Regions from separate parts of the Rhodococcus sp. NPDC059969 genome, predicted to be linked through region 2. Evidence: riboswitches for the same ligand, from Rfam matches in the RefSeq annotation. Region 2 holds a riboswitch; each other region holds the start of a gene.
The links. Region 2 has a riboswitch for S-adenosylmethionine ahead of ACFWAD_RS27170 (LLM class flavin-dependent oxidoreductase). Riboswitches for the same ligand answer to the same signal wherever they lie in the genome.
Positions count from the first base shown of each region.

Region 1: linked by a shared signal. The riboswitch ahead of ACFWAD_RS17700 (aminotransferase class V-fold PLP-dependent enzyme) and the one ahead of ACFWAD_RS27170 (LLM class flavin-dependent oxidoreductase) in region 2 are both predicted to bind S-adenosylmethionine.
Region 3: linked by a shared signal. The riboswitch ahead of ACFWAD_RS15445 (bifunctional o-acetylhomoserine/o-acetylserine sulfhydrylase) and the one ahead of ACFWAD_RS27170 (LLM class flavin-dependent oxidoreductase) in region 2 are both predicted to bind S-adenosylmethionine.
Region 4: linked by a shared signal. The riboswitch ahead of ACFWAD_RS09045 (LLM class flavin-dependent oxidoreductase) and the one ahead of ACFWAD_RS27170 (LLM class flavin-dependent oxidoreductase) in region 2 are both predicted to bind S-adenosylmethionine.

Region 1 covers NZ_JBHWUF010000006.1:25,027-32,754, reverse strand. The annotation lists gene ACFWAD_RS17720 (saccharopine dehydrogenase family protein) at 1-626, opposite strand, end outside; gene ACFWAD_RS17715 (alpha/beta hydrolase family protein) at 619-1,617, opposite strand; gene ACFWAD_RS17710 (PaaX family transcriptional regulator C-terminal domain-containing protein) at 1,728-2,639, shown strand; gene ACFWAD_RS17705 (hypothetical protein) at 2,618-3,232, opposite strand; gene ACFWAD_RS17700 (aminotransferase class V-fold PLP-dependent enzyme) at 3,443-4,768, opposite strand; SAM riboswitch class IV at 4,823-4,937, opposite strand; gene ACFWAD_RS17695 (PucR family transcriptional regulator) at 4,998-6,533, opposite strand; gene ACFWAD_RS17690 (DUF917 domain-containing protein) at 6,530-7,588, opposite strand; gene ACFWAD_RS17685 (DUF917 domain-containing protein) at 7,595-7,728, opposite strand, start outside.
Region 2 covers NZ_JBHWUF010000013.1:141,717-149,444, forward strand. The annotation lists gene ACFWAD_RS27165 (NtaA/DmoA family FMN-dependent monooxygenase) at 1-592, opposite strand, end outside; gene ACFWAD_RS27170 (LLM class flavin-dependent oxidoreductase) at 613-1,959, opposite strand; SAM riboswitch class IV at 1,942-2,055, opposite strand; gene ACFWAD_RS27175 (phosphodiesterase) at 2,134-3,039, opposite strand; gene ACFWAD_RS27180 (dicarboxylate/amino acid:cation symporter) at 3,379-4,752, shown strand; gene ACFWAD_RS27185 (alpha/beta hydrolase) at 4,845-5,990, opposite strand; gene ACFWAD_RS27190 (SNF2-related protein) at 6,102-7,728, shown strand, end outside.
Region 3 covers NZ_JBHWUF010000004.1:346,409-354,136, reverse strand. The annotation lists gene ACFWAD_RS15450 (homoserine O-acetyltransferase) at 1-689, opposite strand, end outside; gene ACFWAD_RS15445 (bifunctional o-acetylhomoserine/o-acetylserine sulfhydrylase) at 686-2,011, opposite strand; SAM riboswitch class IV at 2,155-2,295, opposite strand; gene ACFWAD_RS15440 (NADP-dependent isocitrate dehydrogenase) at 2,601-3,824, shown strand; gene ACFWAD_RS15435 (MFS transporter) at 3,955-5,163, shown strand; gene ACFWAD_RS15430 (exodeoxyribonuclease III) at 5,200-6,045, shown strand; gene ACFWAD_RS15425 (ribonuclease domain-containing protein) at 6,054-6,590, shown strand; gene ACFWAD_RS15420 (barstar family protein) at 6,590-7,084, shown strand; gene trpS (tryptophan--tRNA ligase) at 7,111-7,728, shown strand, end outside.
Region 4 covers NZ_JBHWUF010000002.1:11,531-19,258, forward strand. The annotation lists gene ACFWAD_RS09005 (MFS transporter) at 1-267, opposite strand, end outside; gene ACFWAD_RS09010 (MarR family winged helix-turn-helix transcriptional regulator) at 264-755, opposite strand; gene ACFWAD_RS09015 (TetR family transcriptional regulator) at 1,162-1,815, shown strand; tRNA gene ACFWAD_RS09020 (tRNA-Glu) at 1,928-2,000, shown strand; tRNA gene ACFWAD_RS09025 (tRNA-Asp) at 2,136-2,209, shown strand; tRNA gene ACFWAD_RS09030 (tRNA-Phe) at 2,280-2,356, shown strand; gene ACFWAD_RS09035 (MFS transporter) at 2,845-4,236, opposite strand; gene ACFWAD_RS09040 (ABC transporter substrate-binding protein) at 4,518-6,146, shown strand; SAM riboswitch class I at 6,327-6,422, shown strand; gene ACFWAD_RS09045 (LLM class flavin-dependent oxidoreductase) at 6,427-7,506, shown strand; gene ACFWAD_RS09050 (NtaA/DmoA family FMN-dependent monooxygenase) at 7,536-7,728, shown strand, end outside.

The sequences.
Region 1 (7,728 bases), on a different contig from region 2:
GAACGCAATGGTTCTTCGTTGACGATTCGCCCCGCACGAACCACCGGAACCTGGCCGCTGATCTGCTGCATCCAGTGAACGGCGGCTGCACTCAATGTGTCCACCGACTCGTCCTCGCCCTCGACATCAACCGGCCAGGCTGTATACAGATCGTCGACCACGTCCAATCGCGAGACTGCCATCGCGGCCAGGAGGTTACTCATCCCGGGACTTGCGCCCATGCCGACTACCGCACAGATTCCGGCTCCCCTCGCGGCACAGTCCAATTCCAGCATGTCGACGGCCGGCTCCCAGTCGTCGCAGATGTCGAGATAGTGAGTCCCGGTCTCGATCGCTGCCTGGAGAATGCCGACGCCGAAACGGAAGAACGGTCCGACCGTATTGACGACCACGTCTGCGCCGTCAAGCAATTCACGTAGCATGCGACCGTCCGTGACGTCGATGCTGCGCGCCTCGACTTCCGCTGACGCCTGCGCCAGTTCAACTGAAAGACGCTTCGCAGCATCGATATCGCGATCCGCGACTACTACCTTGCCGATTCCCGGCAATGTTGCGGCCAGACGAACTGCTGCCGAGCCCATGGCACCGGCACCGCCCAGAGCGACAACCGTGATTCCGTCAGCCATGAATTCCCTCCAAGAATGCAGTCTGTTCTGCTAGATACCCGGGGGTGAAGATCGAACGGGGAGCAAGGACGGCCACTAGAGCGGACCTCACTTCCGAGTCTTCGAGATCCTTGTCCACGATCGAATGCGTAGCGTCGGGGTACTTCTTGACCACCAATTGCCCTGGAGCGTCGAGCAATTCGCGATACACCCTTTCGGTGTCTGCCACGTCGACGTTGACGTCTTGTCCGCCGACAATCAAGAGCACCGGAACCTTCACGGTTTCGAGATCGGCTCGCGCATCCGAGAGGTAGTTCTTTCGGATGAAGTTCCACCGGTCTTCGGTGAGACCGTCAGCCTCGCCGGAGGCCACGAGATCGCCGAACGATGCATCGCGTGCCAACTGATCCAAGTTCTTCGAACGGTCGACCCGCGCTTTCTCGAACTCTTCGGCCGGCGCATTCCTCTCGGAAAGCTCTGCACGGGTATTGAATTCACCTTGTTGGAGCCAGTTGATCGCCGGGCCCACGGCAATGACGAATGCGACGTCCGGGTCGAGGTTCACCACCTTGGGCATCACCCACCCCGCCTGGCTGGCACCCCACAGACCGATCCGAGAGCGATCGATATCCGAACGCCCCCGCGCCCACGCGATTGCCGCTTCCGTTTCCGCCGCCCGATCGTCCATGCTCTGATCGAGCCAGTTGCCCGGCGCCCCGTTCACCCCCGGCTTGTCCCAGGAGAGTGACGCGTACCCCGCCTTTGCGAATGCCTCCCAGAGCGGCCGATAGAAGGTGTCGTGTGTTGCATCGATCGGTCCGTCTCCGTGGACGAAAACCACGAGCCCGAAGGGGCCGTCACCATGCTCGGGCAATGCAAGGACTCCCTGGAGTGGCATCGATCCCCCAGTGATCGTCACTTTTTCCTCGCGGATGTCGTAGCTGTTCTGGTACAGCGTCCAGCCCACAAGTCCAACGATCAGGACAACGACCACTGCCAGGGAAGTAACCACCCACCTGCGCAAACGAGGGCTACTCTTCCTCTCACTCTTCGATTGCACTGCCATCTTCCCGCCTTAACGTACGAAGTGAAAACGATCGTTTTGACTTCGATAGTACAGTTATGGGCGAAGATGTCGAGACGCGAGGAAAGGGCAGGGCGATGACCGACAGAGACGTCGATGTACCCACGAGGATTTTGATCGAGGGGCTACTGCGCACGGACGGAACTGTCGACGGGCACACCCTCTATGCCACCGCCGACGCCCTCGGCAAAACAGATCAACAGGTTCGGCTGTGCATCAAACGGTTGGTCACCGAGGGAAAGTTCACTCAGGAAGGTCGCGGGCGGCAGTCCACGCTACGAGCAACACCGAAAGCCGTGCGCGAGATGGAACCCGACGTCGATTTCGTTCGGCTGGCCTATCAACAAGATCGCACCACTGCGACACCGTGGGACGGATATTGGCATCTGGTCGGATTCGCAATTCCGGAGTCGTCACGGAAAGCACGAGATGCGCTGCGCACCAGGGTCGTTTACCTCGGCGGCGCGCTCGTCCAGGGCGGTCTGTACGTCTCGCCGCACGCCTGGGAACCGTACGTTCTCGATGCGGCCGCCGAACTCGACGTCGAACAGCACCTGTCTTCTCTCACCACTCGAGATCTGAAAGTGGGCATGCACGAAGACCCGGTGAAGATTGCCGCGCAGTTGTGGCCATTGGGCGAGATCGCTGACGGATATGAACGGCTGCTCGACGTAGCGACCGCACGCCTGCACAAACTGCAGAACACTCCGGGCACCGATGCTGTCACGATGACCATCGAGCTCGCGGCGGAGTTCACGCGAGCCATGGAACCGGATCCGCTACTGCCACCGGAATTACTGCCCACCAACTGGATCGGCAAGCGGGCGCGCTCCGTCACGGCACAGTGCTGGACGCTGCTGGCACAGGTGGACGGCGTCGACAAACTACCGTCGCTGTTCCACCTGTACGCAGATGCAATCGGTGAGGATCAGGACGCGAGAGTGCGCTGACGGGGCGGCAGCCCGAAACGACTGAGCACTTCGTCGACCGCGGTGGACGGTGTGACAAGTCCCCGATCCTGAAGCCACGGAATGGTGCTGTCCACCAGGTGCTCGAGAGTGCGGGGCAATGCGAGAGGCAACAACGTAACGCCGTCGGCGACATCGGCAGCTCGGATATCGGCGATCAAACTGCCGAGACCGGAAGGCGTTCCGACGTAGTGAAGCGAAACGGGAACCCGCGGCGAGGTCAACGCGCTGTCCAACTGTGCAAGCTCTTTCCGGGCGGAGCGAGCCTCCGGCGCGACCAGAATCTCGAGATCGACCAGCACTGCGACGCCGTCGGGATCGCGTCCTTCTTCGGCGACGGCAGCGCGTATCCGTGCACGTTCGAGCTGTGCCTCACGCAGATCCGCAGCGCGAATCCGAACCACATTGGTAGGGAATGAAGCTAAATCGAGAGCCTTTTCGCCCTCGGTGAGGTCCACCCAGTAGTCGCCGCCGATGATGGGCAGGTTGCCGGGTGCGCCCTCAGCGGCCGGATGGTGACCGGATCCGGTCAACTCGACCGCTACGTGCAGAGAATGCGAAGCGAGTGAAGACATGTGAGACCTCCGAAAATCAGAAAAGTGTGGGATGAGCGAGACGAATCGTCAGCTCGAACACATTCCTGACGAGGTGCGGCACAGATCTACATGGCGACGGCACCACTGACCGAGAGTGATGCTCACTCTCGAAGGGGTGGCGGGAAAGTCCGCTGGTGCCATGGCTGCCATGCTAGTTGTCCGTTCGAGTTTTCGGGGACCGAGCTCAGCTCAGACGCACTCGGCTGCGCCGGCATTGTCGTCTGCGGCTCCGAGGAAGGGGCGGGTCTCGGGCACAGGGTTCCACGCACCTGCCGTCTTCGCGTACTTCCAATCACGCTGATTCGAAACCAGGATGTTCACGGCGTCGACCAACCGCGTGACGTCATCCGAGCTGCTACCGAGGCCGAGGCTGGCGCGAACTGCACCGCCGGAGAGGCCGAGGCGTGCGAGAACTGGATGTGCGCAGAAGCGACCGTCGCGAACTCCGATGCCGTGCTCGGCGGAGAGGAATGCGGCGATCTCGCCCGCTTCGAATCCGTCGACGGTGAAGGTGACGATTCCGACGGCGTCAGGAGCGTCGTTCCACAGCCGTACGAGTGAGACGCCTTCGATGGCGGACAAGCCGTCAGTGAGCTGGGCGGTGAGCGCCTTCTCATGCTCGGCGATGACGTCGAAGTCCAGAGCGTGCAGGGTTTCGCAGGCGGTCGCGATAGCTGCCGCACCGAGCACGTTGGGCGAACCGGCCTCGTGGCGTGCGGGCGCGCAAGCCCACTCGGTGGATCCGATGGTCACCTCACGCACGGCGCCGCCGCCGGCGAGGTACGGCTGAGCTTCGTCGAGCCAGTCACGGCGGCCGACGAGAACGCCGGCGCCGAAGGGCGCGTACAGCTTGTGGCCCGAGAACGCTACGTAGTCGACGCCGCATTCCTGCAGGTCGATGCGACGGTGGGGAGCCAACTGAGCAGCGTCGACGAGGATACGTGCGCCGCAACGGTGAGCGATGTCAGCCAAGCGTGCAATCGGCAGGATCTCACCGGTCACGTTGGAGGCGCCGGTGATTGCGAGCAGTGCGGCAGGCTTGGTGCACAGTTCACCGATCAGACGCTCGATGGTCTCTTCGATGGTGTCTGCGGCGGTGACGATACGAGCGTCGTTCCACGGCAACAGGTTTGCGTGATGCTCGACGTCGAGGACAACGGTGCTGCCGGGGACACACTGGGCCAGCAGGTTCAGCGAATCGGTGGTGTTTCGGGTGAAGACGACAACCTGATCGTCGGCACAGTTCACGAAACGAGCAACGGATTCACGAGCGTTCTCGTAGGTGAGGGTGGAGATCCGGGACGCGTAGCCGGCACCGCGGTGGACGCTGGCGTACGTGGGCAACAACTCGGCGATACGGTCGGTGACCTGGGCCAATGCCGGCGCACTCGCGGCGTAGTCGAAGTTGGCGTAGGAGCATTCGCCGCCCTGAACCAGCGGAACCTGCAGGTCAGCACCCGAAACCTTGGCGATCGGAGCGGTGCAGCAGGTGTCGGCACTCAATACAGCAGTCATCGAAGACAATCCTCACGTTCAAGGACTCATTCGTTCGGGTGATGGCCCCGGAAGAGTCCGCGCTTGCCGCATTCGTTTTCGAACGCAGCCGGGTCGTCACCCGGAGCACCCCACCGCGGAGGAGGGTTGCCGACCAGCAAGCCGGGGCTGAACACTGGTACTCGTGACCTGGCAACGAGGATGGCAGGAACTTCCCGTGCTTGTCAAGACGAAGCTGCGAAGCCCGTCGTCACGGCGCGATCGTTCGGCAGGCGAGGTGGAGTGCAAGCCTGGTTTCCGGATCGGCCAGATCCACCGAGAGAAGGCGCTGAATTCGATCGATCCGACTCGATACGGTGTTGCGGTGCAAGCCCATTCGAGTTGCGGTGTGAGCCAGAGACGATTCTTCGTCGAGGTACGTCGAGAGAGTCTCGAGCAACTCTCCACTCGAATCTCGTAGCGGCGCGAGCAGTGCCGCGGCGGCGGGCTGAAACGTGTCGGTTCGCGTCCACGCCAGCAGCAACTGCGCCAGCCCGAGGCGGTCCACGTGCAGGAACCGGCCGGTGTGCGACCGGGAACCGGCGAGACGAGCGGCATCCCCCGCCTCCGACAGAGACGCTCCGATACCGGCAGGGCCATCGTGCGCGCGTCCCACTCCCACCCACGTCTCCATTGTGGGCTCCAACCGCGCTTGAGCTGTGCGAATACGTTCGGCAATCCTGGTGATCGCCTCCGGTCGCGGCTCACCTGGCAGAGTCGTCCACGCTGCCCAGCCGTCAGCCTGTTCCACAACGTTGGCGTCGATTCCCTCCGCTGCGAGGGCGTCTGCAACCTCAGTGCGCCTGGCCACCAGGTCAACCTCGCCGATGGCCAGGACTTTGATGCCGATGTGCCAGCCGTCCAGCGCCCAACCGGCGTCGAGTGCGCGCCTGAGCAGTCCGGGTGTGGCGTCTGCGGACGTGTCGACGAGTTCACCCAGCAACGCGCTACGCCGACGCGCTTCGCGCTCATCGACCATACGCGCAACGGCCAGCCGGTGACCGACAGCCAACGAGGCCACATCGAGAACGACTGAGAGAGAAGCCTCTTCGACGCTCTGACGCACCGGGAGCAGCACCGCCAGCCAGGGCTCTCGGGCTGCGCCGGACATCACCGGGCATGCGATCAGAACCCCGCCGGAGTCCAATTCGACAGTGGTGGGCGCCCCGCGGCCCGACAACGTACCTGCGGCCGCTCGATCGTCGTCCGACAACAGGTCAGCACCGGTCAGCGGACGTCCGGACGAGTCCAGGAGAATGAACGAACGCTGAAAGGTGTTCAGTAACACCGACAGAAGATTCTCGACGCTTCCACCGGCACGCTGGCCCGCGTGTGTCGCCCGCAGTACCGCGTCGGCCATCACCGCCCGCGAATTCGAGAGAAGATCACGAAGATCCACGCTGAACTGCCACGGGTCGGATACTCCGAGCACCACCAGTCCGAGCCGATCGGCGAGCAACGTGAGACTGGCATCCTCTGCCGCAGTGCTGTGCACAGCGACCACCTGGCATCCGGTCGCCGCCGTTCTGCGAAGGAGAGCATCGAATCTCCACTCTCCGATGTCGATTAGATCGAGAATCACCAGAACTGATCCTGAACTCGCCGCACCCGACACGGCCTCGGCCGACTGTGTCGATTCCCCGGTGAGTGCTCCCACTGTCGTGACGACGGGATCACCGTTGCCGGCAAGTCGATACAACCCGACAAAAATCGGGTTGTTCAGCAACGCCGAAACACTCGCGCTCATCGCGCCTCCATCAGCACTGCGTCGTGGTCGATCCCGAATGCACGCGGGCCGACAACTTTCAATCTGCTTACATCTTCAGCCCACCACTGAGGGCAGGGCAGAACCAACACGGCCACGTCCTGCCCCTGGTGCACGGATTCGCACGAGACGAAGGCGCCGGTCCGGACGTCGAGCAACGTCACGATGTCGGGGCACGTCGAGATCATCTCGCCGTCCAGCGCGACGGTCAGGAACTCACTTTCGAATTCGACTCGAATCACCGCAGAACCGTGTTCGAGAATCACGTTGCCCCGACGATCGCCGGCGTCCGGGTGACCACGACGCACCGCACGCACTCGGCCTGTCCCCCGTACCCGTGCTCCGATGGCCTCGGCGATCTCCTGCCAACTGCCGAGGGTCCCGATGTGCTGACCGAGTTCGTGTGCCCGGGAGAGAGTTCCCGGAACGCACGCCTCCTGCACAGTCCGCGCATCGATCGACGCGATGGCCAGAGCGCCCCACCCGCTGGTTCTCCCGATCAACGACCGCACCGCTACCTCGGCGCCCAGCACATCTACTCCGTCGACGACGGTAATGAGGCCGCCGGGCTGGGCGAGGGTGACCGGGCACAATTCCAACCCGGCTGCGGCGAGAGAGAAGTGATCGAGCCGCGGCATCGCTCGACCGAGCAGGTCCGCGTCGACCACTGGAATTCCCAACGCCAACGCCGCCGCAATGCCGGAGAGAGCGTTGAGTCCACCGCCTTCGAAGGTCATCACTGCGCTCGGACTTTTCCCGGTCCACCGCGTCAAAGCTGCTGCGGTGTCCGCAAACTCATGTCCGGAGGGCAGTTGTTCCTCCAAAGCCAGGGCCGATCCGACTATTCCCACCGGCATCACCAACGCCCCGTCCGGTAACTGGTCCGGCGCGATGACCTCCACCGAAGTAGACGCCATCAGTGGACGCAACAGTTCCACGAACAGGCGTGGATCGCCGCCCCCGCCGCAGCCCAAGACCACCGCCCCCGCTGCGATCGCGTCGAGGTCGGCCTCCCGGACCGCGTGCAGCCTGCTCACGGCTCGCTATTCTGCCAGTACAGGTTGCTCGAGTGTCTCCACCGGCAGGAACGGGCGATCGAGTCCGAAACTTGCCGGACCGAACACCGCCAGTGCCTCCGGGGTTCTCATGATGGGTGGGGTCGCGATCCCGATGACCG
Region 2 (7,728 bases):
GTGATCCGTGGAAGGCGAATTCACCGGCATCCGGTCGCGAGAGAAAGCGTCCTGATGCCTTGTCAGCAACGATGTCGTCGCTGCGCCACGAATCCCACAGTTGACGCACCAGCGCTACCGTCTCCTCCGCACGCTCGTATCGTTGCGCACGATCCAGGTATCCGCCGCGGCGAAAGTTCTGGCCGGTGAATGCGTCGAACGTGGTGACGACGTTCCAGGCGGCACGTCCTCCGGACAATTGATCGAGCGTCGCGAATTGTCTTGCCAGCTCGTAAGGCTCGTTGAACGTGGCGTTGATGGTGCCTGCCAAACCGAGGTGTTCGGTCACTGCTGCCAACGATGCAAGCACGGTGAAGGTGTCCGGCCTACCGATGATGTCCTGATCGAATATCTGTCCTGCACGTTCACGAAGAGCAAGACCTTCGGCGAGGAAGAAGAAGTCAAACTTCCCACGCTCGGCTGTTCGAGCGGTGTGCTCGAAGGATTCGAACTCGATCTGACTGCCCGCCTGCGGATCCCACCACGCAGTGTGATGGTTGACGCCGCCGAGGTAGGCACCCAGGATGACCTGCTTACGCTGCTGAGAACTCATGAAAGTGTATTCCTCGTCTGTCAGGCGGCCGGAGTGCCGGCGGCGTAGCGGTTGGGAATGTTGATGGGCAGACCAAGCAGTCCGCGAAGATTCGTCTGTGGGTATTCGGTGCGGAATACGCTGCGTCGCTGCAATTCCGGTACCAGCTCACCTGCGATCGCGTCGAGGTCGTCTACGACGACGCCCGGTCGCAACCGGAATCCGTCGATTCCCAACTGTTGCCACCGGAGCAGAAGATCTGCCAACTCGGCCGCGGTACCGGTGAAGGTCAGCGCGTCCGAACGGTATTCGGTACCAACCTGCGCGTCGAGTCGAGCGAGCCGTTGCTTTCCGGTTTCTTCCGGCGTATCGAAGAAGACGACGATGTCGGTGAAGACCCGAAGCGGTTCACCGGTGCGCTGCACGTGCTCTTCGGCTGCTCGCACCTCACCCAGGATTGCCGTGACCTGCTCGTCGTCGAATGGCGTCACGAACACCAGGTCAGCCGTGCGCGCTGCCAGTTCGTACGCCACGCGCTGATGCGCCAGTGCTGTGACGACGGGATGCCCCTGCGGCGGGCGCGGAGTCACCGACGGTCCACGGACCGACAAATACTTGCCCTCGAAGTCGATGTAGTGCAACTTGTCTCGGTCGATGAATCGGCGCTGCTCCACGTCGCGGATCTCGGCGTCGTCCTCCCAGCTGTCCCAGAGTCGCCGGATGACGTCAGCGGCCTCCGCAGCTTCGTCGAACAGGTCACGTACGAAGTCCGGGAGGACACCTGAAACGATCGACTGACGCTCGGCATCGGTGAGCGCTGGGATATCGCGTCGCCCGAACTGGGCCGCCTCGGACTCCGAAGCCGACACCTTCACCTGCCATCCGGCGCGACCGCGCGAGGTGTAGTCCAGCGTGGCAACGGCTTTGGACACGTGGAACGGCTCGGTGTGAATGGTGGTGATGGTCGGGATCAAACCGATGTTGCTCGTGACGGGTGCCAGTCGGGCCGCCACGAGATGTGCGTCGAGCCGCGCGCGTACCCGATCAACGGCGTCGTCGACGGGCGCGAGTGGGTCCGCCGGAACCGAGAGACTGTCCTCGATGGTGACGAAATCGAGCAGACCACGCTCGGCGGTCGTCACCACGTCAGTCCAGTACGACGCGCTGAACAGCTCACTCGGGCGCGAGTGTGGCTCGCGCCAGGCTGCAGGGTGCCAACCGGCACCGTCCAGCGCTACGGCGAGATGCAGCGGAGCAAGATGAGAAGAAGGGGTGGAGGTCATCGGCGCATACTCCTGTTCGAGAACTACTCGGGAGCGCACAGTGCCGACCGCAGAAACCGTCAGCACCCGACTGACGGTTCTCGTGGCGACTGCCGCTTGCGACACGCACCGCGCGTGTCGCCAGGTGTGATTCCGGGGCACCCCATCGGCATGAAGGGTTGCCGTCCAGCTAGCCGGTCCTTGTTGCTGGAGCTCTGCACCTACCTCGACGGTAGTGAGTACGCGACCGCCCGACAATCAACCCGAACCGTGCCGGCCCGCCGGAAACCGCCTGCCACCTCAGACGATCGAGCGCCTCGCCTTTTCGCTCTCGAGGATTCGAATGCCGGCGGCGCCGAGCCTCCGGACTCCCTCGGCCGCGTCGACGGGCTCACCGACCGTCACGTGAGCGCCGAGAGGAACGACCGAATGAACAATCGTCTCGTCGTAGACGTGCACCAGGTTGCACCCCTGAGCCCCGTCTCGACCACGCTGCCCACCGACTTCCACGTTCAGGTCCTGGGTGTAACACGTCGACGACGCCACGGACACGGGAATCCCGGCGAACGTCGCCGTCGTCGAATAGTGAAGGTGCCCGGCAAGAATCGCCCGAACATCACTGCCTCGCAGGACGTCTGCCAGCCGGGGCTGATCGCGCAACTCCACCAAGACTGCAAGATCCTGAATACACGGAACCGGGGGGTGATGCAGCGCCAGTATCGTTCCGTCGGGCGCGGGGACCGCCAACTCTGCTCGTAGCCAGTCCAATTGACGATCCGTGATCTCACCGTAGTGATGACCCGGAACCGACGAGTCCAGGGTGATCACCCGCAGTCCGTCGAGATCGTAGACGTTGTCGACGGGATGATCTGCTGCGTCCTCGCCCAACAGCAACGATCTGAAGGTGGGGCGGTCGTCGTGGTTACCCATAGCCCAGATGACCTGTGCATCGATCTCGGCCGCCACGGGTTCCACGATGGCTTTCAATTGCGCGTACGCGTCGGGGTGCCCCTCGTCGGTCAGGTCGCCGGTGAAGAGGAGTGCGTCGGGGCGTGCGCCCGAGGCCACTATCCCGCGGAGCACTTCCCGCAACCTCGTCGACGCATCCACGGCGTCGTACAACTCCCCCTGTGCTACCAGATGTGTGTCACTGAGGTGCACCAGAAAATGCTTCGGACGCGGGTACTCGGCATTCCGAACGCTCATCGGTCTCTCGCTTCCGCTTGCCGACGCGTAGGCGCCGGTGCGGCACCTACTGATCGTCGACACTAGTCAACCGACCAACAGTGACTGATCGGGGCACACCCGACGAACACGAAGCGAACTCCCGCGGCGACCCTCGGGATCGAGTAGTTGAAGCTGCGAGTAGTGTGTGGACAGTGTTGTTCCTGACCAGTCGGCGTTACGTCGACCTTCGCCTGCAGGCGAGCGCAATGTGTACGTGCTCGCTCTGACCTGACGCGTACCAGGAAACATTTCTTCGAATCTGCCCGGCCTCTGGTGCCGCGCTGCGTTTCGCTCCCTTGATTTTCGAAAGGCATAGTCATGCCCAGCTCCACCTCCACCGGCGTGCCGGAAAAGTCCACGTCCCGTTTTCCGTCCTGGGCGACGGCATTCGGACCGCAGATCGTCGCCGGCCTCGTACTCGGTGTCATCATCGGTCTCGTCGCCCGGGCAATGCCTGATGCGGCCGACGGCAACGTCAACTGGTTGGTCGGCACCGTGCAGACCATCGGTTCGAGTTACGTCAAGCTGCTCACCGTTGCGGTGATCCCGCTGGTGTTCACGGCCATCGTCAGTTCCATCGCCAACCTGCGACAGGTCGCCAATGCAGCTCGCCTGGCCGTGCAGACCTTGCTCTGGTTCGCCATCACCGCGTTCATCGCTGTGATCATCGGCATCATCGTCGGCCTGATCACCGATCCCGGTTCACGGACCGACGTCGCCGCCGAAGCCGCGAAGGAACCCAAGAGTTCCGGTTCGTGGTGGGCGTTCATCACCGGACTGGTTCCGAACAACTTCCTCGGGCTGGGCGCGAAGACTTCCGTTACCGAAGGTGTAGCGACCACGACGCTGAGCTTCAACGTCCTGCAGCTGCTCGTCATCGCCGGCGCAATCGGCATTGCTGCGCTCAAGATCGGACCGAAGGCTGCGCCGTTCCTCGAGTTCAACGCATCGCTTCTCGCGATCGTTCAGAAGGTCCTGTGGTGGATCATCCGCCTCGCCCCGATCGGCACCGCCGCGCTGATTGCCAACGCTGTCGCCACCTACGGCTGGGATGCGATCGGCTCGCTGGGCGTCTTCACCGCTGCCATCTACATCGGCCTGGCGATCGTGTTCTTCGTGGTCTACCCCATCCTGATTGCCGCACATGGCCTCTCGGTCCGGAGCTTCTTCTCCGGCGTCTGGCCCGCGACTCAGCTCGGCTTCGTCTCGCGCTCGTCGATCGGTACCCTGCCGCTGACCGAACGCGTCACCGAACGCAACCTCGGTGTTCCTCGTGAGTACGCCTCGTTCGCCGTTCCGCTCGGTGCCACCACGAAGATGGACGGTTGCGCTGCAATCTATCCCGCAATCGCGGCAATCTTCGTCGCCGGCTTCTACGACGTTCCGCTGACGTTCACCGACTACCTGCTGATCGTCGTCGTTTCGGTCATCGGCTCGGCAGCAACGGCCGGAACAACCGGTGCGACAGTCATGCTCACACTCACGCTCTCCACCCTGGGTCTTCCGCTGGCCGGCGTCGGCCTGCTCCTCGCCGTCGAACCGATCGTCGACATGGGCCGCACCGCAGTCAACGTCACCGGCCAGGCTCTGGTTCCGGTCATCGTCGCAAAGCGTGAGGGAATCCTCGACAAGGAGCGCTTCGACGCTCCCCGCAACGGTGATCCCTTCGCCGAGGAACTTGTCGACGCGTAACCCTCGATGACAACAGCAGCGTCCCCGCACCTGAGCAATACGGTGCGGGGACGCTGCTTTTCAACCGGAACTGCACAGACTGTCGTCGACCGTCAGACGCCAAGTGCCCGGGACAGAGTCGGCCACGCCTTCGGCAGTCGTTCACGCCAATACGCCCACGCGTGTGTGCCGTTCGGCTCGTAATCCACCTGCGCCGGAATCTTCAGCTCCTGCAACCGAGCGTCGAACATCTTGGTGCAGGCATGCGCAGCAACCTCGATGCCGCCGCCGATCACCAGACGCTCGAGCAGTTCAGGAGTCTGCAGCGTCTCGTCGGATCCGGGAAGACCGTTCGCCGTCGACACGTAGATTTCCTTGCCTCGCAACTTCTCCGCGTTGATCAAAGAATCGTGCGCCTCCCACTCCGGGCCTCCTGGCACACCCCAGATGTTGGCCGGATCTCCGCTTCGGGAAGAAATCGTGGCCTGAATGGCAGTTCGCCCAAGCGGATCCATCGTGGAGTAGCAGCCACTGAAAACCGCGACGCCCCGGTACATGTCCGGAAAGCGTTGGGCGAGCATCATGGCGCCCATCGCGCCCATGGAATTGCCGGCAATCGCGTTGATGCCGTTGGTCTCGAGTCGTGCGTCGATCAGCGGTGGCAGCTCTTCGGTGATGAAGGTTTCCCACTTGTGCAGTCCCAGCCGCGGATCCGGATTCTCCCAGTCCGAGTACAGGCTCGCGATTCCGCCATTGAGCATCACGACGTTGACGTTCTTGTCGGCGAAGAACGCCGGGGCGCCGCCGATCGTCATCCATCCGCTGCTTTTCTCTCCGGCGTCGACACCCTCGAGCATGTACAGCGCTGGGCGCGGAACCGAATTGTCAGCGGGTAGCAAAATCTCGACGCCGACCTCGCGTCGAAGTGCAGGCGACGCCACCGTCAGCCTGACCGCCTGTGGTGCGGTCACCTTCTCGCCGACGATGGCCGGGACGACGATGTCGTCGCGCAGGTCCGGTTTGGGGCCCGGATCCTCCTGAAGTGGTCCCGGGATCGTCGACCCCGAGCTCACGCTTCCCTCGACGCTGCCCAGACTTCCCGAGCTTCCCGAACTACCCGAGCTTCCCGAACTACCCGAGCTTCCGGAACTCGGCGCTGCCGTCGACAGTCCGCCCAATTGCAAAGAAAGTGCACAGACGGCCAAACACACCGCACCTGTGCGCGCAGATCGAATCCACGCACGCCGCTCAGTCCTCATGAAACTCCCAAACCAGTCAAAGATGTTTCCGTGAACATACCGTGCAGTTCGGACTTTCTTGGACAAACGACCACGACAAGATCTGTCGGACGCCGCCACTAGGCTGGCCCCGTGCAACCGGACTCAGTCAAGGCCCTCGACCTCGACCGAGTTCGCGCTGTCGTCGGCACGACAACCTACGACCGCGGACTTACCTACCTTCGGCAGAATGCAGTCGAATCCATCGCATGGAACGACACCGCTGACACCTTGACCGGCGCTGTATCGGGAACTGCGCGAGAGCCGTACACCTGCACGATTTCGGTAAGTCGCAGCGCGGCCGGTGCTGCCACATTCACGCGTGGCCTCTGCACGTGTCCCGTGCGGATGAACTGCAAACACGTGGCCGCGTTGGTACTCGCAGCGGTGGCCGAGGCGAACACGACGCCACGACAACTCGGATGGGACCGCGCGCTCGAGGAGTTGCTCCGACCAGACCCCGACGGCCGCACAACTCCCGGACTCGGCATTCAATTCATCGCGCGAACCAAAGGCGCATCGACACGGCTCCTCGTCAAACCAGTGCAACCAGGAGCGAGAGGGTGGATCTCCGGCGGACTCGCCTGGAACAAACTCGGAAGCACCTTTCAGTTCCCTGCCGACCACATCCGGGTTCTACGCGACATTCATCTCCTCCACAGCGCCGGCAACCATTACCGACATCAGAATGCCGCGGAAATCGATCTTGCCGGGTTTCCGAGCCCACAACTCTGGTCGCTTCTTGATGAGGCGATCAGCGTCGGCGTTTCACTCGTTCACTCGAAGGCCGGCCTCGGCAACATCTCCCTACTCGACGACGCCAACATCTGCCTCGACGTACACGGAGCGGAAGACAACAATCTCCGTCTCACGCCCCGAATTCAGACCGATGGGCACATCATCACCCATTCCGACTGGGGACTTGTCGGTTCGCCGGCACATGGTGTCTTCACGCTCGACGCCACCAACGCGATCACGCTCGCACCACTGGACACACCGGTCACCCATCAATTGAGGCAGTTGATCGACTCCGGAAAGTCAGTCGACATACCCGCCGAGCATCGGGATGCGTTCACTTCGCGGTTCGTGTTCAAACTCGGAAGCCTCGCTCCCGTCATATCTTCCGACGGCGCCTACAGCCCACCGACCGTGTCCGGTCCGCGGCTACAACTGATGGCCACTTACGACGACGACCACCGTATCGACATCGAATCGGCATGGAAATACACCGTCGATGCCGACGACCTGATCATTTCTACCGCCGATGCAACCACCGACGAGTCCGAGGTCCGCAATCACGCTGCCGAAGATGCCATCACCAACAGCCTCGGCGCGGCCGCGGTAAAGGCCACTCTCGCGGGAACGCTGACCGGCCTCGATTCAATGCAGTTCACACTCGACCTCCTCCCCCAACTCGAAGCGCACGACGCCATCGACCTCACGGTTGCAGGAACCCCTGCCGACTACCGGCCTGCAGACGACGCCGTAGTGATCGGCCTCAGCACATCGGCCCCGGACGGTGACAGCGGATCCGACTGGTTCGACCTCGATGTCACCGTCGATGTTGCGGGACAAAGTGTTCCGTTCACAACACTGTTCGCCGCTCTGAGCAAGGGCGAGACTCACATACTGCTACCGGACGGCGCCTTCTTCCGGCTCGACGCACCCGAACTACTCGGCCTACACCGTCTCATCACCGAAGCGCGGTCGCTACTCGATC
Region 3 (7,728 bases), on a different contig from region 2:
CGAGCGATGCCGAGTCCGGCGCGAGGTGCCCGGCCCGATCCGTGATAGTCACCGCCTTGCCACTCGGGATCGGAGACGATGGCAGCGATCTGCGTCGTCTGGGTGCCGATCTGATCTGCAGTCGCCCGTGAACCGGTTGCGAGAACCAACGCGGAGCGAATGCTGTCCGGGTAGGTAACTGCCCATTCGAGGGTGCGCATGCCGCCCATGGATCCGCCGACCACAGAGGCCAACTGGTCGATCCCGAGGAGATCGACGAGCTTCTTCTCCGCCGCGATCTGATCCCGGATGGATATCTCCGGGAACCTGCTGCCCCACGGCTTGCCGTCGTCGGCCAGTGAACTGGGACCGGTCGTGCCGCGACAGCCACCGAGGACATTTGTTGCGATGACGCACCATTCGCCGGTGTCGATCGGTTCGCCGGGGCCGACCATCCCGTTCCACCAGCCGGGGGAGGGCTGATTTGCGGAGATCGGACCGGTGACGTGTGAGTCTCCGGTCAGTGCGTGCTCGACGAGTACGACGTTGTCGCGGTTCGGGGACAGCTCACCCCACCGCTGAACGGCGAGCGAAACCGAGGGGAGTACCGCGCCGCTCTCGAGTTCCAGGGCGCCGATGTCGACGAACCCCACCTGGCCGTCGGCCGGGGGCAGGAGGTCGATCCTGGGCTCCAATTCGTTCACGGTCACGAGTTTGCCACCGCAGCCAGGCCGACGGTGAGATCAGCGAGGATGTCGTCGATTCCTTCGATGCCGACCGCGAGGCGGACGAGCCCGGGCGTGACACCCGAAGCGAGCTGCTCTTCGGGGGTGAGCTGCGAGTGCGTCGTCGAGGCGGGGTGGATCACGAGTGAGCGAACGTCACCGATGTTGGCGACGTGGCTGTGCAGCGTCAGGGCGTTGACGAACTTCTTGCCCGCATCGATCCCGCCGGGCAGCTCGAAGGTGACGATGGCGCCGGTCCCCTTGGGCGTCAGCTGCTTTCCACGTTCGAACCACGGTGAGGAGGGGAGTCCCGCGTAGGAGACGGAGGCCACCTCGCCGTGGCCGTCGAGGAACTCGGCGACCTTCTGTGCGTTGGATACGTGGCGCTCGATGCGCAGGCTCAAGGTCTCGATGCCCTGCGCGATGAGGAACGCGTTGAACGGTGCCACGGCGGAGCCGAGATCGCGCAGCAGTTGGACGCGCGCCTTGAGTGCAAACGCCGGGGCACCCAGGTCCGCGAAGGTGACGCCGTGGTAGCTGGGATCCGGGGTGGTGAAGTTGGTGTGGCGACCCTGCGTCCAGTCGAAGGTGCCACCGTCGACGATGACGCCGGCGATCGCGGTGCCGTGTCCACCAAGGTATTTGGTGGCGGAGTGAACGACGATGTCGGCGCCGTGCTCGAGTGGGCGGAGCAGGTACGGCGTCGCCACGGTGTTGTCCACGATCAACGGAAGACCGTTCTCGTGGGCCAGCGACGAGATGCCAGGTAGATCGAGGATGTGGTTCTTGGGATTGGCGATCGTTTCGCCGTAGAACGCCTTCGTGTTCGGGCGAACGGCTTCGCGCCACTGCTCGAGATCGTCGGGATCCTCGACGAACGTGACTTCGATGCCCAGCTTACGAAGTGTGTAATGCAGGAGGTTGTACGTGCCGCCGTACAGGTACGGGCTCGAGACGATGTGATCGCCGGCCTCGGCGATGTTGAGGATCGCGATGGTCTCGGCAGCCTGACCCGAGGACAGGAGGAGTGCGGCGACTCCGCCTTCGAGGGCGGCGATCCGCTGTTCGACGGCGTCCTGCGTCGGATTCATGATTCGCGTGTAGATGTTGCCCGGCTCGGCCAGCCCGAACAGTGCGGCAGCGTGATCGGTGCTGTCGAAGACATAGCTGGTGGTCTGGTAGATCGGCAGAGCGCGCGCATTGGTGGCGGTGTCCGCTGTCTGCCCGGCGTGCACCTGCTTGGTCTCGAACGACCAGTTCGCGGTCGGATCCGAAGCTGCTGCGGCGTCGGCTGTGTTGTCGGTCATGATTTGTTCACTCCAGTGGTCTGACGGATAGATGTCGGACGGGGGCGAATGATCGCCGCCCCGTGCTGGGGTCTATCTACAAGTGCGACACATACTGAAATACCTCCGTGGGGCTCGGCCCGGTCTGGGGTCCGTCCCTGTCGGACCCGCGCTTGTCACCCGAATTGCGGTGGAACTGCGCGAGCAGATCCACGTCGGGAAACCTGGTCATCACCCGGGGCACCCCACCGCGGTTGGAGGGTTGCCGTCCAGCGAGCCGGGGCTTGACGCTGGCACTCATGACCAAGTCGGATTCTACCGGGAAGTGAGCGCAGTCCTGACACGGGGCGAAATGTGAGCCGCAACCGCACGCGCGGCAGAGCGACGTAGCCCACTAGCAGGCAAAAGTTACTCGTGAGTAGAGACCGGTGAGTGGACCTGCCGGTTGCGGCCTCACGGGTTAGCAGTACGCTTGTCTTGTTTGGGACTCATCTCCCGAGATCAGTCCACACCGTCTAGGTTTGATAATCGAACCGTTCGCGGACCCACTCACAAAGTGTGACCGCAACCGTGTAACCAGGGAAACTTCCTAGGAGGACGCGAAGCACCCATGTCCAAAATCAAGGTTGAGGGCACCGTCGTCGAACTCGACGGCGATGAGATGACGCGCATTATCTGGCAGTTCATCAAAGACAAGTTGATCCATCCGTATCTCGATGTGAACCTCGAGTACTACGACCTCGGTATCGAGTACCGCGACGAGACCGACGACCAGGTCACCATCGACGCAGCGCACGCGATCCAGAAGCACGGCGTCGGCGTCAAATGCGCCACGATCACGCCGGACGAGGCACGTGTCGAGGAATTCGGTCTCAAGAAGATGTGGCGTTCCCCGAACGGAACGATCCGCAACATTCTCGGCGGCACGATCTTCCGCGCACCGATCATCATCTCCAACGTTCCGCGACTCGTTCCGGGCTGGACCAAGCCGATCATCATCGGCCGTCACGCATTCGGCGACCAGTACCGCGCCACAGACTTCAAGGTCCCCGGCCCCGGCAAGGTGATGATCACCTACACGCCCGAGGACGGCAGCGCACCGATCGAGCACGAACTGGTCAACTTCCCCGAGAACGGCGGCATCGTTCAGGGGCAGTACAACTTCAACGATTCCATCCGTGACTTCGCTCGCGCGTCGCTCACCTATGGTCTGCAGCAGAACTACCCGGTGTACCTGTCCACCAAGAACACCATTCTCAAGGCGTACGACGGTGCCTTCAAGGACATCTTCCAGCACATCTACGAGACCGAGTTCAAGGCTGAGTTCGATGCCGCAGGTCTGACCTACGAGCACCGCCTCATCGACGACATGGTCGCTTCCGCACTCAAGTGGGAGGGCGGCTACGTCTGGGCATGCAAGAACTACGACGGTGACGTCCAGTCCGACACCGTGGCCCAGGGCTTCGGCTCGCTCGGCCTCATGACGTCGGTTCTGCTCACGCCGGACGGACGGACCTGTGAGGCAGAGGCTGCTCACGGCACCGTGACGCGTCACTACCGTCAGCACCAGCAGGGCAAGCCCACCTCGACCAACCCGATCGCGTCCATCTTCGCGTGGACCCGTGGGCTCGAGCACCGTGGCAAGCTCGACAGCACCCCTGAGGTCATCGGCTTCGCGCAGGCGCTCGAAGACGTTGTCATCAAGACCGTCGAAAGCGGCCAGATGACCAAGGACCTCTCGATGCTGGTCGGCGGCGATCAGGGCTACCTGACCACCGAGGAGTTCCTCGGCGCACTCGACGTGAACCTGCAGAAGGCCATGGCCGCGAAGTAGATTCACCGCTTCACCTTTCGAATGGGACGTCCGGGAAACCGGGCGTCCCATTTGTGTTCGCGGTCTCACGTGAGTGAACTCACCCGCTCTCACTTGGAAGTTCAACCAGGTGTGAGATCACAATTGATCAGTGACTTCGTCTACCCTCTCCCGTTCTGACGCCTCGACACCCGGGGTTCGTTCCACCAGAGGTCCGGCGATGCTCGCTCTCGCCCTCGGCGGTTTCGGTATCGGCACCACCGAGTTCGTCGCCATGGGATTGCTCCCGGAAATGGCATCCGGGCTCGGCGTCTCGGAACCCATCGCAGGTCACGTGATCTCCGCGTACGCGCTCGGGGTTGTCGTCGGCGCTCCGCTGATCGCTGCTCTCACCGCACGGGTACCGCGCCGCACACTGTTGATCGCGCTCATGGTCGCCTTCACCGTCGGCAATGCCGCCTCGGTTTTCGCTCCCTCGTACACGACGCTGATGATGGCTCGCTTCGTCGCCGGATTGCCGCACGGCGCGTACTTCGGAGTCGCCGCGTTGGTCGCAGCTCACCTGGCCGAACCGGGAAAACGCGCCAAGGCCGTGGCGATGGTCATGATGGGTCTTTCCGTGGCCAACGTGATCGGGGTACCGGTCGCCGCCTGGATCGGTCAGGCACTCGGCTGGCGCAGCGCCTTCGCTTTGGTCGCCGTGATCGGGGTGGCAACCGTTGCTTCGCTGTTCGTCTGGATTCCGCGTTTGGACGGCATGCCGGTGACGAATCCGATCACCGAACTCGGAGCGCTGGGCCGCGTCCAGGTGTGGATGACGCTGATCGTGGGCATGGTCGGGTTCGGCGGCATGTTTGCCGTCTACACCTACATCAGTACGACGCTCACCGACGTGTCCGGGCTCGGCGCTTCGTTCATTCCCCTGGCACTCATGCTCTACGGACTGGGCATGGTGGCCGGTAACTTCGTCGGCGGATACCTCGCGGATCGTGCCCTGATGAAGGGCCTGTTCTTGTCGATGGGATCCCTCGTGGTGATCCTCGCGGTCTTCGTGATCGCTGTGCGCAATCCCTACACGGCACTGATCTTCGTCTTCCTCATCGGCCTCGCGGGGTCCTCGATGGTTCCAGGTCTGCAGACACGGCTGATGGACGTCGCCGAGGACGCTCAGACCCTGGCTGCGTCTCTCAATCACGCCGCGCTGAACATCGCCAACGCCTTCGGAGCGTGGATCGGCGGCGTCGTGATCGCGGCCGGTTACGGGTACACGGCGCCGGCGGCAGTGGGGTCTTTGCTGGCGGTCGCGGGTCTTGCCGTGCTGGCGATTGCAGTGATTCTGCAGCGTAGGGCCGTGCGCTGACCTGGGCGCCGATCCGCGTCGGTGGAATCGGCTACGGTGCTTGCCGTGCCACAAACTGCTGACTCCCACATTCTTGCTCCCCACACCATCACGTCCGTGAACGTCAACGGCGTTCGAGCAGCGGCCCGCAAGGGCATGCTCGATTGGCTGGAGAAGACGTCGGCGTATTTCATCTGCCTTCAGGAAACGCGTGCGTCGGACGATCAGCTTCGTGAGACCCTCGAGCCAGCGCTCGGCAACGGATGGTTCCTGGTCTCGGCCGAGCCGTCCGCGAAGGGACGCAACGGAGTCGCGGTGCTCTCACGCACCGAACCCGACGCGGTGCGGATCGGTCACGGAGACGACGAATTTCTCGAAGCCGGTCGATACATCGAAGCCGACTTCGCGGATCTGACCGTCGCGAGCCTGTACCTGCCGTCCGGTGAGGCGCTCACACCGAAGCAGGAGGAGAAGGAACGGTTCATGGCGTCCTTCGCAGTTCACCTCGCCTCCACCGCCGGAGCGGCCGAGTCGGCCGATCGCCACGTGGTGGTCAGCGGCGATTGGAACATCGCACACACCGAACTCGACCTCAAGAACTGGAAGACCAACAAGAAGTCTTCGGGATTCCTCCCGGAGGAGCGCGCGTGGATGGACCTTCTGTTCGCCGACGATTCCGCGTGGGTGGACGTCTTCCGCACCCTTCACCCTGGTGTCGATGGTCCTTACTCGTGGTGGTCGTACCGCGGCAAGGCATTCGACAACGACTCGGGGTGGCGTATCGATTACCAGGTTGCCACCCGCGGCTACGCCGAGCGGGCCAAGGTTGCCCTCGTGGAACGCGCTGAGTCCTACGACCTCCGTTGGTCGGACCACGCACCTGTCACCGTCTCGTACCGGTAGGAACGCGCATGCCTGAAGGTCTGAAGATGCCGAGCGCAAAAATGCGCAACGCCATCATCACCGTCATCGTTGCCGTGGTGGCGCTGGTGCTGGCGGTGACGCTTTCTTCACGCGACTCCGACAGTTCGGCGTCGTCGGTCACCAAGTCCTCGAGCGTTCAGTCCTCGAGTGTTCAAGCCAAGCCTGGCGCCACCACCAAGGCTGCGCCGTCGAGTTCTGCGCCGTCGAGTTCCGCTGCCAAGTCAACGCAGCAGGCAAACAGCGATGCGCCGGCGCGAGTTCTCGCCACGCTCGTGGAGATCGACGCCGGGAGGTGGCCCGATTCCGCCAACGCGCCGGGAACCAAGGGCGGCATCACCTTCCGCAACAGCGAGGGGCGTCTGCCCGCTGTCGGGGCGGGTGGTGGACGTGTCGTCTATCAGGAATGGGACGTCAACGCGAAGAAGAACGGCCAAGGCCGCGACGCCGAGCGAATCGTCACCGGCAACGACGGTTCGGCCTGGTACACCCTCGATCACTACGACACGTTTGTGAGGATTCGCTGATGTCCGATTCGTCTACGGTCAGCGTGGCGCAGTGGCTGGATCCGTCTTCGGATGTCGCTTCGGTGGCGCTGCAGGGCGACCCGGCCGTTGCAGATGATCTTGCACGTGAACTCCGTGGCGAGAATTTTGTCGTTCGGGTGGTTCGTGGCGAGAACATGCGGACTACGTCGCAGGTCTTCGACGAGTTCGCGGCGGCCTTCCAGTTTCCGTCCCACTTCGGGCGAAACAAGGATGCTTTCGACGACGTCATGCGAGATCTGGACGACGTACTCGGATTGGGCGCCGGATATGTAGTTGTGATCCGAGGTGCGGGTTCTCTACTGTCCGAGCAACAGGATCAGTTGGAGTGGTTCCGCGAAACGATGGACTTCTACACCGAAGAATGGGAACCCGTCGTTTTCCGGACCGTCTACCAGGTCTGTGAAGACGACCTGAGCGCCCCCGGTGAAGACCTCGTCGAACTCGACTACCCGGGCACCACGCCACCGCACTGATTTCCACTCGTGAAAAGATCGGAACCATGTCGACCCCTGCAGAACAGAAGCCCACCGCAAAGCCTCGCGTGCTTTCCGGAATCCAGCCGACGTCGGATTCTTTCCACCTCGGCAACTACCTGGGTGCGCTGCAGCAGTGGGTTCCGTTGCAGGACGATTTCGACGCGTTCTACTTCATTCCGGATCTTCACGCCATCACGGTGACGCAGGACCCGAAGGAACTGCGTCGTCGCACCAAGGTTGCGGTGGCTCAACTTCTGGCGCTGGGTATCGATCCCGATCGGGCGACGCTGTTCGTGCAGAGTCAGGTTCCCGAGCACGCGCAGTTGGCGTGGGTCCTGAATTGCATCACCGGTTTCGGTGAAGCCAGCCGTATGACGCAGTTCAAGGACAAGTCCGCCAAGCAAGGCAGCGACAACGCCAGTGTCGGTTTGTTCACGTATCCGGTTCTGATGGCCGCGGACATCCTCCTGTACCGCCCGCAGCGAGTCCCGGTGGGTGAGGATCAGCGCCAGCACCTCGAACTCGCACGCGATCTGGCCGGCCGGTTCAACACCCGCTACGGCAAGGCGTTTGTCGTTCCCGAGCCGCAGATCATCAAGGGCACGGCAAAGATCTACGACCTGCAGGATCCGACCGCCAAG
Region 4 (7,728 bases), on a different contig from region 2:
GCCCAACCCGGCGAGGTAGACGCGTTTGGCTCCGAGAATAGATCCGAGTCGCCCGGCAGCCGGGGCCGTGACAGCAGTCGCGATGTAGAGGGCCGAGATCACCCAGGCCGTGCCGGAACTCGAACCGAAGTAGGTGGCGATCGGGACGATTGCCACCGCAATCATCGACGAGTTCAATGCCTGAAGAACGGTTCCCGAACCGAGAGCAAGACTCAGTTTCAGCGGAACGGAGGTTTGGGGTGTCGACGTTACGGCGACGGCGGTCACGGGTTCATCAGTGACTCCTCTGATGCGGATGCGGATGCTGGGGTCACGTCCTGGCCGAGTTTGCGCAGGATGCGGCCGGCGATCAGCAGCAAGTCGCGCTCGGCTTCGGTGCACTCGGCTTCGATGACCTCGGCCAGCCACGCTGTGCGTTTCGTTCGGTCTTCGTGCAGGGTCGATGTCCCGAGTTCGGTCATCGTGACCAGGACCGCGCGACCGTCCGATGGATCCGAACTGCGTGTCACCATCCCCTGCTCTTCGAGTGCGGTCACCGTCTTTGCGATGGACTGCGGCGTGACTCGCTCGAACTGCGCCAACGCTTTCGCGGTCGACGGACCTTGTCGATCTAGGTGGCCGAGGGCCTGGATTTGGCTTGGCGTGAGTTTGTGGTCGTTGCGTTTGGTGCGGAGCCGCCGGACGAAGGCGCCCAGATCATCCCAAAGTACGTCGATGTCGTCTCTGGTTTCGCTGCGATCCTTACCTGCGTTCATTTAGACAGTCTAACTGTGTTATTTCAATGCTTCCAGTGCTGTTTTGTCGAAAAATGGGGAATAAACAATCGCTTTGGTTGCTTAAAACACTGGGACTGTTACGCCTTGGTCGGCAAAGTGGTTTCACCCGAATGGTCGGATTGTCGGCGTCCCAGGCAATAAAGAGCTCGGATGCGCACCCCCTGTGCCGCACCCGAGCGGCCAAAACCATACCACTTGGTGTCCTTTGGGCATAAAGTCGGTTGTTGTCCCCTGAACAGCCGATTGCGACTAGTACTTTTGGCGGGTATCGCTCTAGTCCTTACGTAGGGTGTGTTGGAGGGGATACTGTGAAGTTTCGGGGGGATGACAGGCGCCGATCACGGCGATTCTGCGTACCAACTCTGCGAGAGGCACAACACCGTAAATGGCACGTCAACAAGAGCGTGCGCGGCGTACCCGCGCCGCCCTGGTCGAAGCGGCTGCAGTCGAATTCGCCAAGCGCGGCTATGCAGCTGCGTCGGTGAACACGATCCTCGAGGGCTCCCGCGCCACCAAAGGCGCCATGTATTTTCATTTCCAGTCCAAGGAAGAGTTGGCGCGAGCAGTTTTGACCTCAGCCATCGAAACCTTCACTGGAATCACTGATCGCTGGGCCAAGAGAACAGACCTCGATCCGTTCGTTGCATTGCACGGACTCGTGCTCGACATTGCCGAAGTCTTTCGTGCCGAGGTAATCGTGCAGGCGGAATTCCGGCTGATCATCGAGCCCGAGTTCTACAAGGACGTGCAATCGGGTGGCGGGCAGGTCTGGGGTAAGACCGCTTACGAGTTGGCGGTACGTGCCAAGGACGACGGATTGCTGCGAGAAGATGCCGACCCGGTCAAATTCACGCGCGTGCTGGCGGCCGGCCTTGCGGGTCAGCGGTACATGGCAGACCTGATTGCCTCCAGTGGAGAGCTGGGCGAGTGGTTCGAGGAGTCTCTCGAAGTGGTCCTCGAAGCCATGGCGACGCCGCAGTGGTTGGAGACGTTCCATCGTGACGGATGGCCTCAGGTGGAGTTCCCTGACACCGAATAGCGTACTTTTTCGCCCGTGAACAGGCGATTTGTGATTTCCGAATGCCGTGCCATAAGCTATCCAAGCTCCCAACGGAACGCCGTTGGGGTACTAGTTCGGAGAGATCCGGCGGGCCCCCTTCGTCTAGCGGCCTAGGACGCCGCCCTTTCAAGGCGGTAGCGCGGGTTCGAATCCCGTAGGGGGTACGTTTTGCGAAAGCGAAACGATGCAGTATGGTTTGACCCGCACGACACGCTTTGAGATGCACAAATGCCAGACCAGGACAGTGGTTTGGGAGCGGCTCGAAGATGTAGTACGGTTTCACAGCAAGGAAAAAGCAAGGCCCTGTGGCGCAGTTGGTTAGCGCGCCGCCCTGTCACGGCGGAGGTCGCGGGTTCGAGTCCCGTCAGGGTCGCAAAGCGTTGTTCTCAGTCTCTTGATTGAGAACAACGCAATGCGATAGGCATTCGGTTCGGGTGCCGTCCGGCCAGGTAGCTCAGTTGGTACGAGCGTCCGCCTGAAAAGCGGAAGGTCGCCGGTTCGATCCCGGCCCTGGCCACCATGATCTTTTGAGAAAAGGCTCCGACATCATGTGTCTTGACATGATGTCGGAGCCTTTTCTCGTTCAGTGATTGTTTTCCTTCCAGAGGTAACTATTCTCCGACCCGAACCGGCTGGGAATGCTGCAACGGGTAGCTGTAAGCATTGTTCCGGCGCTTACAGCTACCCGTCGCGAAGTCCAAACCTCAATTATGGCGTGGCATGAGAATCCGATGCTGTCAGGGGATGCTCTCATCGAGGAAATTGGTGTAAAACCTTGTAGTTCAGACCCTTTCGGTGAAAGCGCCTACTCGGCCACGTCTTCATGTCCGTCCGCATCCACCGCTGGGCGATATGTAAGGCATGCCCCTCATCGGTCTGCCCACAATGGTCTCTGAGTGGTGATGACAGAACAGTGCGAACTGCCGGGAAGCTCGGCACTTCGAATCCTGGCGAGGTATCAATCGACCGCATTGAAGAATCCGCGACGTACAAGGAATCTTCACCGTCTCAGGACAGGGCGCGGCCCGACGTTTTCTGTCCCAAAACCACCACAACAGCGATCGCGGTGGCCAGTAATGCAACGAGGCCGAGGAAGATCTGCGCAAAACTGACCCCAGCCGCGGACAGGTAACCGATTGCGATTGGTGTGCCGATGGCACCTATTCGGCCCACTGCGGATGCAGCGCCCATGCCTGTCACGCGGATCGAGGTCGGGTAGAGCTCGGCGGTGTAGGTGTAGTAGACGGCAGCGACTCCGTTCAAGAATGCGGCGAGCAGCGCTGCACCGACAAGCAGCATCAAATTACTGTCGGACAACGCCACCAGCAAGGCGGAGCCGGTTGCACCTAACACGTAACCGGCGATCAACCATTTGCGTTCCAGTCGATCAATGAGCAATTGCGCGACGAAGTAGCCGGGGATCTGCGCGATCCCGACCACCAAGGTGAACAGGAACGACTTGGTGATTGTGAATCCCTTGTCCGTCACAAGCAGCGTTGGCAGCCAGGTGGAGAATCCGTAGTGGGCGCCCGTCAGCGCGAACCACAACAGCCACAACATCAACGTCGTGCGTGCCAATGGCCCGGCCCACAATTTCGTCAACGGCGCAAACATGCCCCCGGCACTGACGTTGGACTGCGTTGGTGCGCTCGTCTGGGTCCGCGCGGTTTCAGTGAGAGCCTCGGGATCGACCTCGCATTTTCGTTCGAAGTCCTCGATTATCGCGGTGGCTTCGGCGACCCGCCCACGTGAGAGGAGGTACCTGGGTGACTCGGGCATGCTGCGCCGCCACCAGAGAAGCAAGACTACGGGCAGTGCTGCGATCACTGCCGCGATCCGCCAACCGGTTTCGGGGTGGGGTGCGATCACCACTGGCGCCAATACTCCTGCCAAGATGTACCCGAGCGCAAGGAAACTGATGGTGCGGGCGACGAATCGGCCACGGACTCGTGCAGGCAGAAACTCGGAGATATACGGCGCGATCAAGGTGGCCTCTGCGCCGAGTCCGATGCCGGCGAGTATCCGCCAGACAAACAGTTCGGGAACCGTCGTCGATGTCCCTATCAAGAGACTGCAAAAACAGAACACCAGGAGCGCGGTGAGCATCATTCGCCGACGGCCGAACCGGTCCGCCAGAACACCGGCTAACAGAGCGCCTATCAGGTAGCCGACGAAAATCGACGACAGCAGCCACCCCGCTGTGCTTTTCGGGATGTGCCAAATCACGATCAGTGCTGAAAGCGCATATGACATGAGCGCGCCGTCGAACGAATCGAAAGTGTAGCCGAGTCCACCCATCAACATCAGCTTGCGATGAGGGCGTCCGGGCTTGAGTCGATCGAGGCGGAGCAGCAAATCGTCCTCATTCGAGACTGCATGTGAAACGGGTAATTCGGTCAAAATTCCTCCAATCGACGGGAATGTCGTCGGCAACGCTAGCTGCATTAGGTGTGTTCTGCAATACTTGTTGCATTGAAAATATGAGTTTGCTCACCATTGGGGTGGGGGCCTGACCCGCCTCGGTAACAGCGGGCGTTTCCGACTCGAGTGCCTGGATCTATCCGTCTCGGTGAATGTCCGGTCACCGGGAACGTGCTGTGCGTCACTCCGCCGAGAACTTCACTATTAGCGGGTTGCGGCCGATTCCTGGCCGCGTCTACTGGAAGTGAGGTGGAATCTCCGTGTCGAACTCGAGATCTCGGCGTATCGGGAAAGTCGGCCGTGTCGCCGTGGCGCTGCTCGGTGCCGGTGTCCTGTTGGTGGGCTGCGCGAGCAGCAATGACGACAGCGGTACCGACACGACGACCGCGTCGGGAGACATTGTGACCGGCATGGTCAACGAGCAGTCCGATCCGGGGAGCGCTGTCGCCGGCGGGACGATGACCTACGGCGTGCAGGTGCTCGTTCCCACTCTCGACCCGACCAAGACTGCCGCACGCGGCGGTTCCGGCGGTGAAGCCTTCGCTGCTGTGTACGACGTCCTGATGAGTTACGACACTGCGAGCGGCGAGTTCGAGCCCAAGTTGGCTGAATCGCTCGAGACAGCTGACGACGGAGCCACCTGGACGCTGAAACTTCGCGACGGTGTGAAGTTCAGTGACGGCACTGCGCTCGATGCCAACGCGGTGATCGCGAGTATTGATCGGTACAACGCAGGCAAGGGCAACGGCGCAGAACTGTGGCTGGCATCGGTCGCCTCGATGAAAGCTTCGGATGCCACTACCGTGGTCTTCACTCTGACTACGCCCTGGATGCGTTTTCCGTCGATGCTGGCCCTCGGCCACGGAATGATCGTCGCTCCCAGCTCGCAGCAAGGTGACAAGTTCACTGCGGTTGGAGCCGGACCCTTCACCGAAGATGTCTTCACACCGAGCGTCGAGCGAATCTTCAAGGCCAACCCTTCCTACTACGGCGGCGCTCCCAAGCTGGACAAGTTGCGGATGGTTGCACTCAACGGTCCGCAGGCCAATCTCGAATCATTGAACAGCGGACAGCTCGACGTCGCTTACATTCGTGGCCTGACGTCGGCGATCAATTCTGCCAAGTCCGCTGGTTACCCCGGCTACATCGACGTGCTCAATGCCGGAAGCGCCGAGATCGTCAACAACCGTGAAGGCCGACCGGGCTCGGATGTTCGCGTTCGACAGGCTATCGGCTACGCGCTGGACACCACGTTGATCGATCAGCGAGTGGAAAACGGTGAGGGACTGCCGGGCTCGGAGTTGTTCGGACCGACGTCCCAATGGCATGTAGACACCCCGGGTATTGCCTACGACCCCGAAAAGGCGAAGGAACTTCTGAATCAGGCAAAGGCAGACGGATTCGACGGCACTCTTGACTACGTCGTTCTCAGTGAGCCGAAGGACCATGCGATCGGCCTCGCCGTGCAGTCACTGTTGCAGGCCGTCGGGTTCGAGGTGAACTTGATCTTGGCCAACAACGCCGGCGACATCGTGCAGAACGTCTACGTCAAGCACGATTTCGACCTCGCGCACGCGGGTATCGGAATGTACGAGTCGATTCTCGATCTCGGATTGTTCTCCACGACCAACAGCACCTCGATGGCGAACACCGCGGGTTACGCCAACCCCGCTATGGATCAGTTGATCGCTGATCTGCAGCAGACGAAGGACAACGCGTCGGCGCTGGCCGTGATCAGCAAGATCCAGACCTTGTGGAACGAAACGGTTCCGTCGGCTCCGGTCGGTGGATTGGCCTCTTTCTGGGCTTGGCAGAAGAACGTGCACGGTGTGGTTCCGACCGCAACGGGCATCATGTTGTTCGACCAGGCATGGATGGGCGCTGAGTAGCCATACGCGCAACCCGAGAGCCCCGTCCGACGTGAGTCGGGCGGGGTTTTGTCGTGCCCAGCTCGATAGCGTGAACACGCAACCCTTTCGATCATCGTGATTCTTTTGAAATATGTTGCTAGTCAAGGTAATTCGAATGATCGAATTTGACTTGCCTGTCGTGGTCGACATAGATTGCATCCACCATCCAGAGTGGCTGAGAGACCTGGCTCGATGATGCCGCAGCAACCCGCTACCTAACCGCAGTGTGGGTGCTACCGCCAGGACCGATGGAGGACGCATGACTGTTTTTGCCGTGGGTATCGAATTGGACGGCGAGGGTACTCACCCCGCTGCCTGGCGCCGAAGCTCGCACCGCCCGGACCAGCTGCTCACGGGTAAGACCGTGCGCGATCGCGTCTCGGCTGCCGAGAATGCGGGCTTCACGTTCGCGACGTTCGACGATTCCATCCTTCCTCCGAGCGGTGACGTAGTCGGTCGTATCGACGCTGTCTCGAGGGCGGCGTACGTGGCGGCGACGACCAGCACGATCGGGCTGGTCCCCGTCGTCGGGACCACGTACGCCGAACCATTCCATACCTCTTCGCAATTGGCGACGCTCGACTACTCCTCCCGCGGGCGCGGCGGCTGGCTTGCCGTTCCGGTCGAGGACGACGCTGCGGCGAGGGCGTGGGGGAGAGCTCCGGTGGCAACGGAGTCGGCGCGTCAGCAGGAGCAGCGGGATTCGGTCACCGTCGTGACTGATCTCTGGGACTCGTGGGAGGACGACGCCGTCGTCCGTGACTATCTCAGTGGACGGTTCCTCGAGCGTGATCGTTTGCATTACGTCAATTTCGAGGGCGACACGTTCTCGGTGAAGGGGCCGGCCATCGTTCCGCGGCCGCCGCAAGGCCAGTTGGTGGTCTTCGGCCGCTACGGCGCCATCGAACCACACCAGGCGGATGTTGTTCTCGTGTCCGGTGATTCGGTGGAGGCCATCGCACAGTCGGCTGCCAAGGCGCGCGATGAGGGCGCGTCATTGGTGGTCGCCGAGGTCGATGTGGCTTTCGATACGCCGAATCTGTCTGCGGCGCAGCGGCTGACTGAGCTGAACTCGCACGGGAAAGCCGTCGACAGTGGTCGACTGCTCCTGGCTGCAGATCCGGGGGAGGCGGCCGCAGTTCTGAAAGAGTTGGCCGGGCACCTCGACGGTGTTCATTTCCACGCTCTCGTGATCGACGAGGACCTCCCTGTGCTGGCCAAGTTCGTGCTTCCGGGGTTGTCCAAGGCCGGGTTGACGCGGCGCCCCGTTCCGGGCTCGACGCTGAGGGGCAACCTCGGGCTGCAGCGGCCCGCAAATCGATTCGCCCACTCTTCCTGACTTGACTTCGTGCTAAGGATATTTCGGCTATGACTGCATCACGCTCCGCCGTGCCTCGACCCGACGCTCACGTTCACTTCGGCGTCTTCTTCCAAGGGGTCAACCACACCACCATCTGGTCCGATTCCGCCAGTGGATCCCAGATCGACTTCGAGACTTTTCGGCGATTGGTACTCACCGCCGAGCGAGGTCTGTTCGACGCATTCTTCCTCGGCGAGGGCC